2 regions of the Pectobacterium parvum genome follow, and region 2 is predicted to be linked to the other one. Evidence: predicted binding sites of a transcription regulator. Region 2 holds the regulator's gene; the other holds the start of a gene.

Region 1 (6,740 bases), 1.7 Mb from region 2:
CTGCGTGAGCGATTGCTCCGGCGTCGCGGTGCCCAGACGGCACAATAGACCCGCCGCCCGACAGGCGCACAGTTCGCCCTGACAGGTGCCCATACCCACGCGAGTACGCCGACGCAGGTCAATCAGGTTATTCACCTGCAATGATTCCACGGCGTAGCGCACTTCTCCCGCCGTCACCGCCTCGCATTCACACACCAGACTGCGGTCCAGACGCTCACCGGACAACATTCTCCCAGCACGTTCACCGTGGCGATAAATCGCCGAACCGCGCAGCGGCGCAGAGAGCGGTTTTGCCGCAGGATAAGCAGACAGGGCGTGAGGCGCGGATTTCACCGCCTCCAGCGATTCAGAACCAGGCAGCGGCGTCTGTGCCGTTGAGCAAGCCACGTCATGACCCAGCTTTTTGCAAATAGCGTCAGTCACCCACTCCGCCATCAGGCGGTAGGTCATCAGCTTGCCGCCGGTGATGGTAATAAACCCTTCCAGCCCATCGCGGCTGGCATGGTCGAGCAGCACAATGCCACGGCTCACGCTGCGTCCACTGGGGTCGCTATCGCTGGCAACCAGCGGTCGGACGCCCGCATAGGCGCGTAGAATGCGCGTGCTCGCCAGCTTCGGTGCCAGCATCGAACCTTCCCGCATCAGCGTTTCCACCTCAGCAGGCGTTACCAGCATATTGTCGATTTGATCGTAATCGATGTGGGTTGAGGTGGTGCCAATCAGCGAAATGGTATCGCCCGGTACCAGAATGTCGGCATCCGCCGGTTTACGGCAGCGGTTGATCACCATGTTGTTGATGCGGTGTCCAAGAATCAACAGCGCGCCTTTTGCCGGAAACATACGCACGCGCAGATCGGCATATTCCGCAATGTGTTGCCCCCAGATACCGCCCGCGTTGACCACCACCTGTGCATAGATTTCTGTTTCTACACCTTTTTTATGGTCGAAAACGCGCACGCCGGTAATACGGTCGCCCTGACGAATCAGCCCGATAACCTCATGATAGGTCAGTACTTCCGCACCGTGCTCGCAGGCATCAATCATGTTGGCCGCCGTCAGGCGAAAAGGATCGACCGAACCATCCGGCACGCGCACCGCGCCAATCAGCGTCGGGTTTGCCGCCGGTTCCAGCCGTAGCGCTTCCTGCGGATCCAACGCCTGAGCGTGAATCCCAGCCTGCTGGCAGGCGGTAATAAACTGCGCCTGCCAGCCGAGATCGTCTTCTGGCAAGGTGATAAACAGACCGTCGGTAGGCTCAATACAGTGGCGAGCAATCCGCCGGAGAATCTGGTTTTCTTCAATACATTCGCGGGCAGACTCACCATCGGTTACCGCATAGCGGGCGCCGCTGTGTAATAAGCCGTGATTACGCCCGGTCGCCCCGGTCGCAATGTCATAACGTTCAAGCAGCAGGCAGCGCAGTCCGCGCAGGGCACAGTCTCGTGCCGTACCCGCCCCCGTCGCACCACCGCCGATGACAACCACGTCAGTTTCACGCCAGTTCCCCGTATTTTGCATCATGTTCTCGCTCCAGGCGGATGGTATCCCCGTCATACTTCAAGCTGCTTGTGCGTTAGCTGCCCTTACTCCCCCCAGTCACTTACCTGAGTAAGCTCCTGGGGATTCGCGCGGTTGCCGCCTTCACGCAGCTCGAATTATTTAGGGCGTATATGTTGCTATTGGGACACAAAAAGAAGGGTTAATGTTTGATAAAGAGCAAAAACGAACACTAAACGAAAACAAGACGGGGTTTAAAAACAATAAGTGTGATTTGGGTCACTAAAACCGCACTGTGTAATTTTTCGATTCTGTTAACATGAGCACAAAAATCGTCACAGTTTCATAAAAGTGTAACATCAGCGTCATGAATCACACTCATTTGCACGCTACCCCCTTACAATAACGTTCGTAATAGAACAAAAAAGCTCTCGTTTTTTTTCGCATTGGAGATATCTATGCTGAGTATTTTTAGGCCCGCCGCCCACCAGCCGCGCGTGTCGCAAGAACACGTCGATCCGCTCTATCGCCGCCTGCGTTGGCAGATTTTCATGGGGATCTTTTTTGGCTACGCCGCCTACTATCTGGTGCGTAAAAACTTCGCACTTGCCATGCCTTATCTGATCGACCAGGGCTTCTCACGCGGTGACCTCGGTTTTGCGCTGTCGGGCATCTCCATTGCCTACGGTTTTTCCAAATTCATCATGGGATCGATATCCGACCGTTCTAACCCGCGCGTGTTCCTGCCTGCGGGTCTGATTCTGTCAGCGGCGGTCATGCTGTTCATGGGCTTCGTGCCGTGGGCAACATCCAGCATTGCGATTATGTTCGTCCTGCTGTTCCTGTGCGGATGGTTCCAGGGTATGGGCTGGCCGCCGTGCGGACGTACGATGGTTCACTGGTGGTCGCAGAAAGAACGTGGTGGCATCGTGTCCGTATGGAACTGTGCTCACAACGTCGGCGGTGGTATTCCTCCTCTGCTGTTCCTGCTGGGTATGGCCTGGTTCAACGACTGGAAAGCTGCACTCTATATGCCGGCCTTCGCCGCCATTCTGATTGCCATGATCGCTTTTGCACTGATGCGTGACACGCCGCAATCCTGTGGCCTGCCACCGATTGAAGAGTACAAAAACGATTATCCGGTTGATTACAATGAAAAAGCGGAAGAAGAACTGACGGCTAAGCAGATCTTCATGCAGTACGTTTTCCCCAACAAACTGCTGTGGTACATCGCGATCGCCAACGTCTTCGTTTACCTGCTGCGTTACGGTATCCTCGACTGGTCACCGACCTACCTGAAGGAAGTTAAACACTTCGCACTGGATAAGTCTTCCTGGGCCTATTTCTTCTACGAATATGCAGGTATTCCGGGCACACTGCTGTGCGGCTGGATGTCCGACAAGGTCTTCAAAGGTAACCGTGGTGCAACAGGCGTGTTCTTCATGACGCTGGTGACAATAGCAACTATCGTTTACTGGATGAACCCAGCCGGTAACCCGGGTGTGGACATGGCCTGTATGATCGTCATCGGCTTCCTGATTTACGGCCCGGTCATGCTGATTGGTCTGCATGCACTGGAACTGGCACCGAAAAAAGCAGCGGGTACCGCAGCGGGCTTCACCGGCCTGTTCGGCTACCTCGGCGGTTCTGTTGCCGCTAGCGCCATCGTCGGCTACACCGTTGACTTCTTCGGTTGGGACGGCGGCTTCATGGTCATGATCGGCGGCAGCATTCTGGCTGTACTTCTGCTGGTTGTTGTTATGCTGAATGAGAAAAAGCATAAAGCAGAGTTAGCCAATCGCGCCTAACCCGCTCTTGTAAGCATCCCTCTGGCGGCGTCCTGATGACGCCGCCTTTCTCTCAACAGAAAGAGGTTTGATCGCATGAACGTTACCGTAATATCCCTACTCTCCGCCCTCGCGCTCTCCGTTTCCTTTAGTGCTTCCGCTTCATCAACCGACAAAATCGTTATTGCCCACCGTGGTGCCAGCGGCTATCTGCCCGAGCATACGCTTCCGGCGAAAGCGATGGCCTACGCTCAGGGGGCCGATTATCTGGAGCAAGATCTGGTGCTCACCAAAGATAACGCGCTCATTGTCCTGCATGATCACTATCTGGATCGCGTGACCGACGTGGCAGAACGCTTTCCGCAGCGCGCCCGCAAAGATGGACGCTTTTACGCCATCGATTTCACGCTGAAAGAAATCAAGTCACTGAAATTTACCGAAGGGTTCGACATCAAAGACGGCAAGCAGGTACAGAGCTACCCGAACCGTTTTCCGATGTGGAAATCCGACTTCCGTATTCATACCTTTCAGGAAGAAATTGAATTTATTCAGGGGCTGAACCACTCAACTGGCAAAAACATCGGACTCTATCCCGAAATCAAAGCGCCGTGGTTTCACCATCAGGAAGGAAAAGACATCGCGCGCGAAACGCTGGCCGTGTTGAAGCAGTATGGCTATACGAAAAAAAGCGATAAGGTCTTCCTGCAATCGTTTGATGTTGCCGAGCTAAAGCGCATCAAAACCGAATTGCAGCCGCAGATGAAGATGGATCTGAACCTGATTCAACTGATTGCCTATACCGACTGGCATGAAACCTACGAGAAGCAGGCCGATGGAACGTGGGTGAATTACCACTACGACTGGATGCAAAAGCCCGGCGCTATGCAGCAAATTGCGACCTATGCCGACGGTATCGGCCCGGACTATCACATGCTCGTGCAGAAAGGTTCGACGCCTGACCACATCACCTTTACCGACATGGTGAAGGAAGCCCACCAGCATAAACTTCAAGTGCACCCGTTCACGGCAAGGGCCGACAGGCTACCGGCGTACGCCAACGATATCGATAGTCTCTACAATATCCTCTACTATCAGGCGGATGTTGACGGCCTGTTCACCGACTTTCCCGACAAAGCAGTCGATTTCCTGAAAAAACCGCGCTGAAGCGCTAATACTGGTCGCTTAAGCATGGATTTAGAGGGAAACACGATGATGAGGCTCCCGCAGGGATGCCTCGCACCGTGGTCGCCCTCGGTATCTCGATCCTTAAACAATCGCTGAGGCTCCGCTTTCCCATCGGGCACGATGTGCCTGATGATACGTTGACTCGATAACACATCGATTATTTCAGAAACAGTTCACGCAGGTAATTCGGCACGGCGCTGTCCGCGTTAGAGCCAATCACTTCGCGATCTGGCAGCATATCTTTCAGGCGCTGATGCGCGTTCTGCATCACGCAGCCTTTTCCGGCCATCGACAGCATTTCGTAGTCGTTCATGCCATCACCAAACGCCACGCACTCTTTGAGCGAGAAGCCGATAATCTTCGCCACCTGCTCCAGCGCATGGCCTTTAGACACGCCGCCCGCCATCACTTCCAGACAGGTAAGCGTCGAGAAACTCACGTTGACGCGGTCGCCCCAGCGCGCGTTGAGCGCTTCTTCCAGCGGTAACAGTTGTTCATGGGAATCACAGGTAAAGAACACCTTGCTGACGCCATCGGTTTCGAGCAGTGCAGGCTCGAACAGCTTGTATTTAAAGATCGACTCTTTGAAGAAACGCTCTTCTTCTGCACGCGGACGGTTCATAAACCACTCATCATCGCGGTAAACGTGCGTCAGCATATCGGGGTTATTGTGTACAACGCTGTAAAGGTCGCGGGCGATGTCCTGATCCAGATTGTGGCTGAAAATCAGCTCGCCCTGCGAGTTGTGCACGCGTGCACCATTCGAGGTAATCATAAACGCGTTGATACCGAGGTTGTCGCGGATCTGCGCGACATCCATGTGGTGCCGTCCGGTAGCGAACACAAAGTGAATCCCTTTTTCCGTCAGCAGCCTGAGGGTTTCTTTCGCATACGGGGACAGTGAGTGGTCAGGTGACAGCAGTGTGCCATCTAAATCGGAAGCAACGACATGGTACATAGCGATGAGATCTCACTTCTGGTGTGTTGTGGCGGCACGCGCCGCAAAAAATTAACGAGGTTGCTGGCAGCGTCCGTTGAACGACTTGCCAACAGTCTAAAATTAATGATAACGCGCAAAGTGCGCCAGAATCAGCGCAAATGCCTGAGCGCGGAGGTTATCCGTTTCAAAGAGAATTTCATGCCGCGCACCGTGGATAACCTGCAAAACGCCGTTTGAATTGGCGTTACCGCTCTGTGCCAGTGCCTGACAAAACGCATTCTGGCTGCGGTTATCCACCACGCGCTCTTCTCCCGCCTGTAACAGCAGAAGCGGCGTGGTGACGGCGCTGGCCTGAGCCAGTAGCTGTTTCCCCGCCTGTATCGCCTCTCGCACCCAATGATAGGTGGGGCCGCCGATGCGTAAATCCGGTGAATCCGCATAAAAGCGAATACCGCGCTGGTAGCGTTCACGGCTGTGCGTCAGCACATTCATCCGGTAAGGCAAAGGACGCCATTGCCCAGTGCCGATGGCGTAGTAATCGCGTATCGCCGGGCGACGCTCCGCCCAATCGACGATCCAACCCGCAACGCAGTGAGGAAGCGGCAAACGAATACCAAACATCGGCGCACACAGCGCCACGGCATCAAACGTTTCAGGTTGGCGAATCAAAAGCTGCGCCAGAATCGCGCCCCCCATTGAATGCGCTAAGGCAAACCGGCGGGTATAGTGTTTCGGGCCAATATGCTGCTGACACAGCGTTTCGGCATCATCGACATAGTCACTAAAGCGCAGCACATGTCCACGGTGGCCGTCTTGCAATACTCGCCCCGACCGCCCTTGCCCACGGTGATCCATGATGAGCACATCATAGCCGCTATGAAAGAGGTCGTAAGCCACTTCGCTATATTTGACATAGCTTTCGATACGACCTGAAAAGACAACGACAATTTTGTCGTGCTGCGGCGCGGTAAAGCGAACGAACCGGATCGGCACATCGTCTACGCCAGAGAATTCACCCTCTTCGCGCTGACGCCAGAAATCCAGTAATTCTCCGGTAGCAAAAGCGGCAAACTGCGCTTCTCGCGTTAACAGGTTCGAGGTTAACCATTCAGGCGTTAACCGTTCCGACGTAAACAACGTATTGTGGCGTTGAATCATCACACCTCTCCGGTGACGCGGGAAAACAAAGCTAGCGGAAGAACATGACAAGCAGTGGAGCACAAGCGTATTGTGACATAAAAAACAGACAGACTCTCGTAATACAGAACGCGATTCAGGGGCATGCTTCATGACATTGGACTGGTGGTTAACCTACTTACTCACAACGCTTA
Region 2 (6,740 bases):
GTTGCAGAATAGCGCGCTACCTCATCGGTATCACCACACGCGATTGGCGATATCCACAACAAGTTTCAGCTTATTCCACTGCTGCTCTTCCGTCAGGCTGTTGCCTTCTTCCGTTGAAGCAAAGCCACACTGCGGGCTCAGGCAAATCTGGCTGAGATCGACATATTTTGCCGCTTCCGCGATGCGCGCCTGCACCACCTCTGCCTCTTCAAGTTCACCGTTCTTCGTGGTGATCAGTCCCAGCACCACCTGCTGATGGCCCGGCTTCACAAAACGCAGTGGCTCAAACCCACCGGCTCTCTCGGTATCGTATTCCAGGAAGAATTCATCAACATTCACTTCGCCAAACAGAATCTCTGCCACAGGCTCGTATCCGCCTTCAGAAATCCAGGTCGAGCGGAAATTACCGCGACAAACGTGTAAACCGATAACCAGATCCGCAGGCTTATCAGCCAGCGCTTTATTCAGCACATCCGCATAGGTTCGCGCCAGCTGCGCCGGATCTTCACCACGTTCACGGATCTGACGTTTTTGATCGTCAGAGCACAGGTAGGCCCATACGGTGTCATCCAGTTGCAGGAAGCGGCAACCAGCGTCATAAAATGCGTGAATCGCATCGCGCCAGGTTTGTGCCAAATCGTCGAAATAGTCCGCCAGATCGGGATAAACCGTCGCATCAATCGCTTTGCGGCCGCCACGGAAATGCATCACGCTAGGGCTTGGAATTGTCATTTTAGCGACGGCATCGCCAGAAATGCTGTTCAGGTAACGGAAATGATCGAGCATCGGATGCTGAGGATTGAAACTCACTTTATCCACGACGCGAATCGCATGGGATTTGGTCTGAATACCGTTGAATTGAATACCGTGATCGGCTTCGTAGCGCTCCACGCCGTTCAAGTCGGCAAAGAAATCGAAGTGCCACCAGGCACGACGCAATTCACCATCCGTCACAACCTGCAGGCCCGCTTCACGCTGCTTTTCTACCACCCGCAGAATCTCACGATCTTCAATGCTACGCAGCGCAGCATCATCAATCTCGCCCGCCTGATGTTGAAGACGTGCTTCCTTGATCGCTGCTGGACGCAAGAAACTGCCGACGGTATCAGCACGGAAAGGGGATAAGGTATTCGCCATATGTCGCTCCTGACATGTTGCCAGCACCGATCTTCAGGAAAGAAGCATGCTGACAGATAGTTTCAATGTGAAATATTTGCCCAAAGGGATAGTTACATTTAATCTTATTTAGCCATCTGGACGTCTAAATTTAAAACTATCCTGTCACGGGGCGAATCACAGGGCAATAGAAGAATTTTCACGTCACATGAAGAAAATTCATCTAACGTGAAAACATCGCAAATTCGTAGTGGAAAGAGAAATTATTCCGGCAGGCCAATCAGCTGACGCGCCTGACGACGCGTTGCTTCCGGCAGTGGCAAATAACCATCCTGATTCACCAACGACTGCCCCGTTTCAGACAGCACACGTTCTAGAAATGCCGCCGTCAGCGCTTCCAACGGTTGGCTGGGTGCTTTGTTCACATAGATATAGAGATAACGGGTGTAGGGATACAAACCGCTGCGGATATTTTCAGTCGAGGGGTAGATGTAGTCGGTGCCTTGTGCGGCTAACGGCAGCATTCTTACGCCGCTGGTACGAAAGCCCACGCTGGCATAGCCGATAGCATCGGTTGACGCCGCAACCGCTTGTACAACAGAGGCTGAACCGGGCAACTCATTAACCTGGGGAAGGAAATCGCCACGGCACAGCGCCTTTTGCTTAAAGAACCCATAGGGTCCCGACGCCGAGTTTCGCCAATAGCGCAGTAGCGTGCGTTTTTCCCAACTGCCGTGCAGGCCGAGATCGCCCCACTGTTTTATCGGCTGGTGGTTACCGCAGCGCTGCGTAATCGAAAAGATGGCGTCCAGCTGCGACAAGTTCAATCCAGGCAGCGGGTTATCCTGATTGACCAGCACAACCAGCGCATCCATCGCCACCGGTACCGCCAGCGGCGGGTAGCCATAGTGCTGGACGAACGCCTCAATTTCGCTGGCCTTCATCGCCCTGCTCATCGGCCCAAGCTGCGCGGCACCCGATGCCAGAGACGTCGGCGCAGAGGACGACCCAGCGGCCTGAATCTGTAAATTCACGTTCGGGTAATGCTGGCTGAAATCCGCCGCCCAGAAGGCCATCAGGTTAGCCAGCGTATCGGACCCCGCGCTGGAGAGGTTGCCCGCCAGCATCTGACGAGGTTGTGCGGAGCACAACGCGCTGAGCAGCAGTAAAAAAGCGCCTGCAATACGAGTGGCGGATGTCATAGATAGCGTTTTCCGTCAGGCTGAAGGTTTCACCGTATTTTCAGCCAGAGAGGCAGGGACAATCAACCGATTCGGCAACGTAAAGACGAAACGTGAGCCCAGACCATCCTCACTCATGATTTCCAGACGGGAATCGTGATGGCTGAGCGCATGCTTAACAATCGCCAGCCCCAGTCCGCTGCCGCCCGTTTGTCGTGAGCGCGCCTTATCCACACGATAAAAGCGTTCCGTCAGGCGCGGCAAGTGCTCGGCCGCAATGCCCGGCCCGTTATCGCTGACCTGAAATTGCGCGCCCTGCGGGATCTTCTGCCAGCAAACTTCGATACGCGTTCCCGCTGGCGTATGGTTGACCGCGTTATACACCAGATTGGATACCGCACTGCGAAGCTGTTCTTCATTACCAAACACGCGGAGGCTTTCGTTCACACGAAAGACGATCTCATGACGCCCCTGACTCAGCGTCTGCGCTTCGCGCTGCAATACGCGCAGCATCAATGGAATATCGACTTTTTCATTCAGATCGATTGCCGTCGCCGCCTCAATACGGGACAGGGTGAGCAGTTGTTTGACCAACCCGTCCATGCGTCGAGTTTGCTCCTGCATGGTATTCAGCGCTTTCCCGCGTAGCGCCGCATCCAGCGTTTCTTCTTGCATCATTTCCAGATAACCCTGCAACACCGTCAGCGGCGTACGCAGTTCATGGCTCACGTTGGCAAAAAAGTTACGTCTGGCGCCTTCAAGCTGGTGCATTTGCGTAATATCACGCACCACCATCAGTAGCTGGCCTTCGGAATAGGGCATCACGCGGAATTCAACATGGTGGGAATTATTCAACTGCAGCGTGAGAGGACGGCTAAAATCCTGTCCTTTCATGTAATTCGTGAATTCGGGATAGCGCAATAAGTTAAGGATATTCTGACCGTTATCTTCCGGCCAGCGGAAATTTAACAGGTGCTGCGCCAGATGGTTACACCAGAAGATCGTGCCTTCTTCGGTGGTGATCACCACGGCATCGGGTAAGGATTCGGCACCGCTGCGAAAGCGCTTAATCAGAAGCGCCAGTTCACGACGTCGACGTCGATTACGCAACTGCATCTGATAGAGCCCGTAAAACAGCGGCTCCCAGCTCCAGCGACCAGGTGGTGGCGTCATGCTGCGGTCAACCCACAACCAATAAGAGAGTTTTAGCTGGTTATAAAAATTCCAGCACAGTAAGCCTAATACGGCGACCAGCAGAAACCAGGGCAGATAGCCAAAAATCAGCCCCAGCAGTAAAGCGGGCAAACAAAAAAAAGCTAGCTCCAATGCCAGCCTTTTCCAGGATAAACGTTCTAGCACGTTAATGTGTCTCCGGTTACGATCACCTCAGTAACGCGTTGAAAAACGGTAGCCCGTTCCCCGAACGGTTTGCACCATTTTGTCATGTCCGCTGGTTTCCAGCGCTTTACGCAGGCGACGAATATGGACGTCGACAGTACGATCCTCAACATAAACGTTAGTGCCCCAAACGTGATTCAGCAACTGCTCCCGGCTATAAACACGTTCAGGATGCGTCATAAAGAAATGCAGCAGTTTAAATTCCGTCGGTCCCATGTCCAACGCGTGCTCTTCGGTCGTCACGCGATGTGAGGAAGGATCGAGGCTCAGGCCACGCATTTCAATCACTTCTTCCACTGCCATCGGTGAAATCCGACGCATCACGGCTTTGATACGCGCCACCAACTCTTTGGGTGAAAACGGTTTGGTAATGTAATCATCCGCTCCCACTTCAAGCCCGCGCACGCGGTCTTCTTCTTCGCCACGCGCGGTTAACATCATCACCGGAATATCACGCGTCAGTGCTTCGCGCTTCATATGCTTGATGAATTGCAGGCCCGACCCACCTGGCAGCATCCAGTCCAATAACACCAGTTCCGGGAATGGCTCCGACAGTTGCGTTACCGCGCTGTCATAGTCTTCAGCTTCAACGGGTTGATAACCATTTTGTTCCAGTACAAAGCAGACCATTTCACGAATTGGTGCTTCATCTTCCACGACTAATATGCGTTTTGCCATTGTTAATCCTGTCGTTAATCATCGTCGCTGTTAGCAGGCGGAGGCATTATGCGTCAGTTTTATGACAGATTTATGAAAAACGCACGGACCGCTCTGCACGATTGTTACAGCGCGTACATCCGATTTTTCGAGCCGCTTTCCAAACTCCTGATTCCACCGCGACAGCCGCCATCCCTGCTATATATAATCATGGCATTACGATGACAAAGCACCATGGCGACGACACACCCTTTCACATAATAAATAATGACAACGTCATCCACCGCCACGCGGCATGAATATCGAGAGAACACGATGCGCATTATCCACACCGCCGATTGGCATTTAGGGCAATATTTTTATACCAAAAGTCGCGCTGCTGAGCATCAGGCTTTTCTAAACTGGCTTATCGTTCAGGTGGAACAACATCAGGTCGATGCCATTATCGTTGCTGGCGATATTTTTGATAACGGCTCGCCCCCCAGCTATGCGCGGGAAATGTATTATAGCTTCGTGGTCGCGCTACAGCGCACAGGCTGCCAGCTCATCGTTCTCGGTGGTAACCACGATTCTGTCGCGATGCTAAACGAATCCCGCGAGCTGCTTGCCTGCCTGAACACACGGGTGATTGCCTGCGCCAGCGACGATCCGGCCCAACAGGTGCTTCTGCTGGAAAACCGTCAGCGGCAGCCCGGTGCCCTGCTCTGTGCAATTCCTTTTTTACGTCCGCGTGATGTATTGACCAGCAAAGCCGGGCAATCCGGGGATGAAAAACAGCTGGCGCTACAGGAAGCGATTACCGCGCACTACCAGCAGTGTTACCAACTGGCTTGCCAAAAGCGCGACGAGCTTGGCCTGCCGCTGCCGATTATCGCAACCGGGCACCTGACGACGATTGGCGCAACCGCCTCGGAATCCGTGCGCGATATCTATATTGGTACGCTCGATGCCTTCCCTGCTCAGGCTTTTCCTCCTGCGGATTATATCGCGCTCGGCCATATTCACCGCCCACAGCGCGTGACCCAAAGCGAGCACATTCGCTACAGCGGTTCGCCCATCCCGTTGAGTTTTGATGAACTAAACAGTGAAAAATCCGTTTGTCTGGTGAGCTTTGCACCTGACACGTCACCGCAAACACCTCCGCAGATAGACATCCTGCCGATTCCCATGACTCAGCCGATGCAGCTGATTAAAGGCAGCCTGAGCGATATTGAAAAACAGCTGGCCACCTTCCAGAACTATCAGGGCGATAAACCCGTGTGGTTGGATATTGAAATCAACACGCAGGATTATCTGAGCGACATGCAAAAACGCATTCAGGCGATGACCGAGAACCTGCCCGTGGAGGTGTTGCTGCTGCGCCGCACGCGTGAACAGCGCCTGCAGGCGATTACCCGACAGGACAAGGAAACGCTGAACGAACTGAGCGTACATGACGTTTTTGAACGTCGTCTGGCAACGGAGACAGACATGGAAGACAGCCGCCAGCAGCGTGTTCGCACGCTGTTTAATCAGGTTATTGATGAACTGGAAAATAGCGAGACGGCCAAATGAAGATTCTCAGTCTGCGCTTAAAGAACCTTAATGCGCTGAAAGGCGAATGGAAGATCGATTTCACACAGGAGCCGTTTTCCAGCAACGGCTTATTTGCCATTACCGGCCCGACCGGCGCGGGAAAAACCACGCTGCTGGATGCGATCTGTCTGGCGCTGTATCACGAAACGCCACGGCTTGGCCTGCTTTCCGCCAGCCAGAATGACCTGATGACGCGTAATACCGCAGAGTGCCTTGCTGAGGTTGAGTTCGAGGTTAAAGGCGTCGGATATCGCGCCTTCTGGAGCCAGCGTCGGGCAAGAAACGCGCCAGACGGCAACTTACAGTCTCCCAAAGCTGAACTCGCGCTCATTGAAGACGGCAAAATTCTGTGTGAAAAGCTCAATGATAAGAAAGAGATGATCACACAGCTCACCGGGCTGGATTTCGGCCGCTTCACGCGATCCATGATGCTGTCGCAGGGGCAATTTGCCGCCTTCCTCAACGCCAAAGCAGATGACCGAGCGGAACTGCTGGAAGAGCTGACCGGCACGGACATCTACGGCCTGATTTCCGAACGTGTCTATGACAAGCACAAGCAGGCAAACGTCGCACTGAACACGCTACAGGCGCGCGCATCAGGCATTCAACTGCTGACCGATGACCAGCGTCAGCAGGTGGAAGAACAGCTTGCCGAGCTGATCCAGCAGGAGCAACGGGGCAACGTAGAACGTGAGCAAGCGCTGACTACGCTGCGCTGGTTTGAGCAACTGACGCAGCAGCACGCTCAGCTAGCCAACACGCAGGCGCAACATGCGAGCGCCGAATCCGCTATTCAGCAGGCTAAACCGCAGC

What was found. Region 2 encodes PhoB, which activates phosphate uptake and scavenging genes when phosphate is short. Its sites were predicted from a motif close to CTGTCATAAAACTGNCNNAT; they were not measured.
Region 1: a site for PhoB is predicted at 1,838-1,857, ahead of glpT (glycerol-3-phosphate transporter). Genes of this name have one in related genera too.

Annotation. Positions count from the first base shown of each region.
Region 1 covers NZ_CP087392.1:556,372-563,111, reverse strand. Annotated here, with positions in the region: gene glpA (anaerobic glycerol-3-phosphate dehydrogenase subunit A) at 1-1,521, opposite strand, end outside; gene glpT (glycerol-3-phosphate transporter) at 1,956-3,305, shown strand; gene glpQ (glycerophosphodiester phosphodiesterase) at 3,381-4,448, shown strand; gene yigL (sugar/pyridoxal phosphate phosphatase YigL) at 4,627-5,427, opposite strand; gene pldB (lysophospholipase L2) at 5,530-6,567, opposite strand; gene rhtB (homoserine/homoserine lactone efflux protein) at 6,698-6,740, shown strand, end outside.
Region 2 covers NZ_CP087392.1:3,513,652-3,520,391, forward strand. Annotated here, with positions in the region: gene LOZ86_RS15775 (cobalamin-independent methionine synthase II family protein) at 31-1,137, opposite strand; gene LOZ86_RS15780 (PstS family phosphate ABC transporter substrate-binding protein) at 1,380-2,318, opposite strand; gene phoR (phosphate regulon sensor histidine kinase PhoR) at 2,334-3,656, opposite strand; gene phoB (phosphate response regulator transcription factor PhoB) at 3,684-4,373, opposite strand; gene sbcD (exonuclease subunit SbcD) at 4,668-5,906, shown strand; gene LOZ86_RS15800 (SbcC/MukB-like Walker B domain-containing protein) at 5,903-6,740, shown strand, end outside.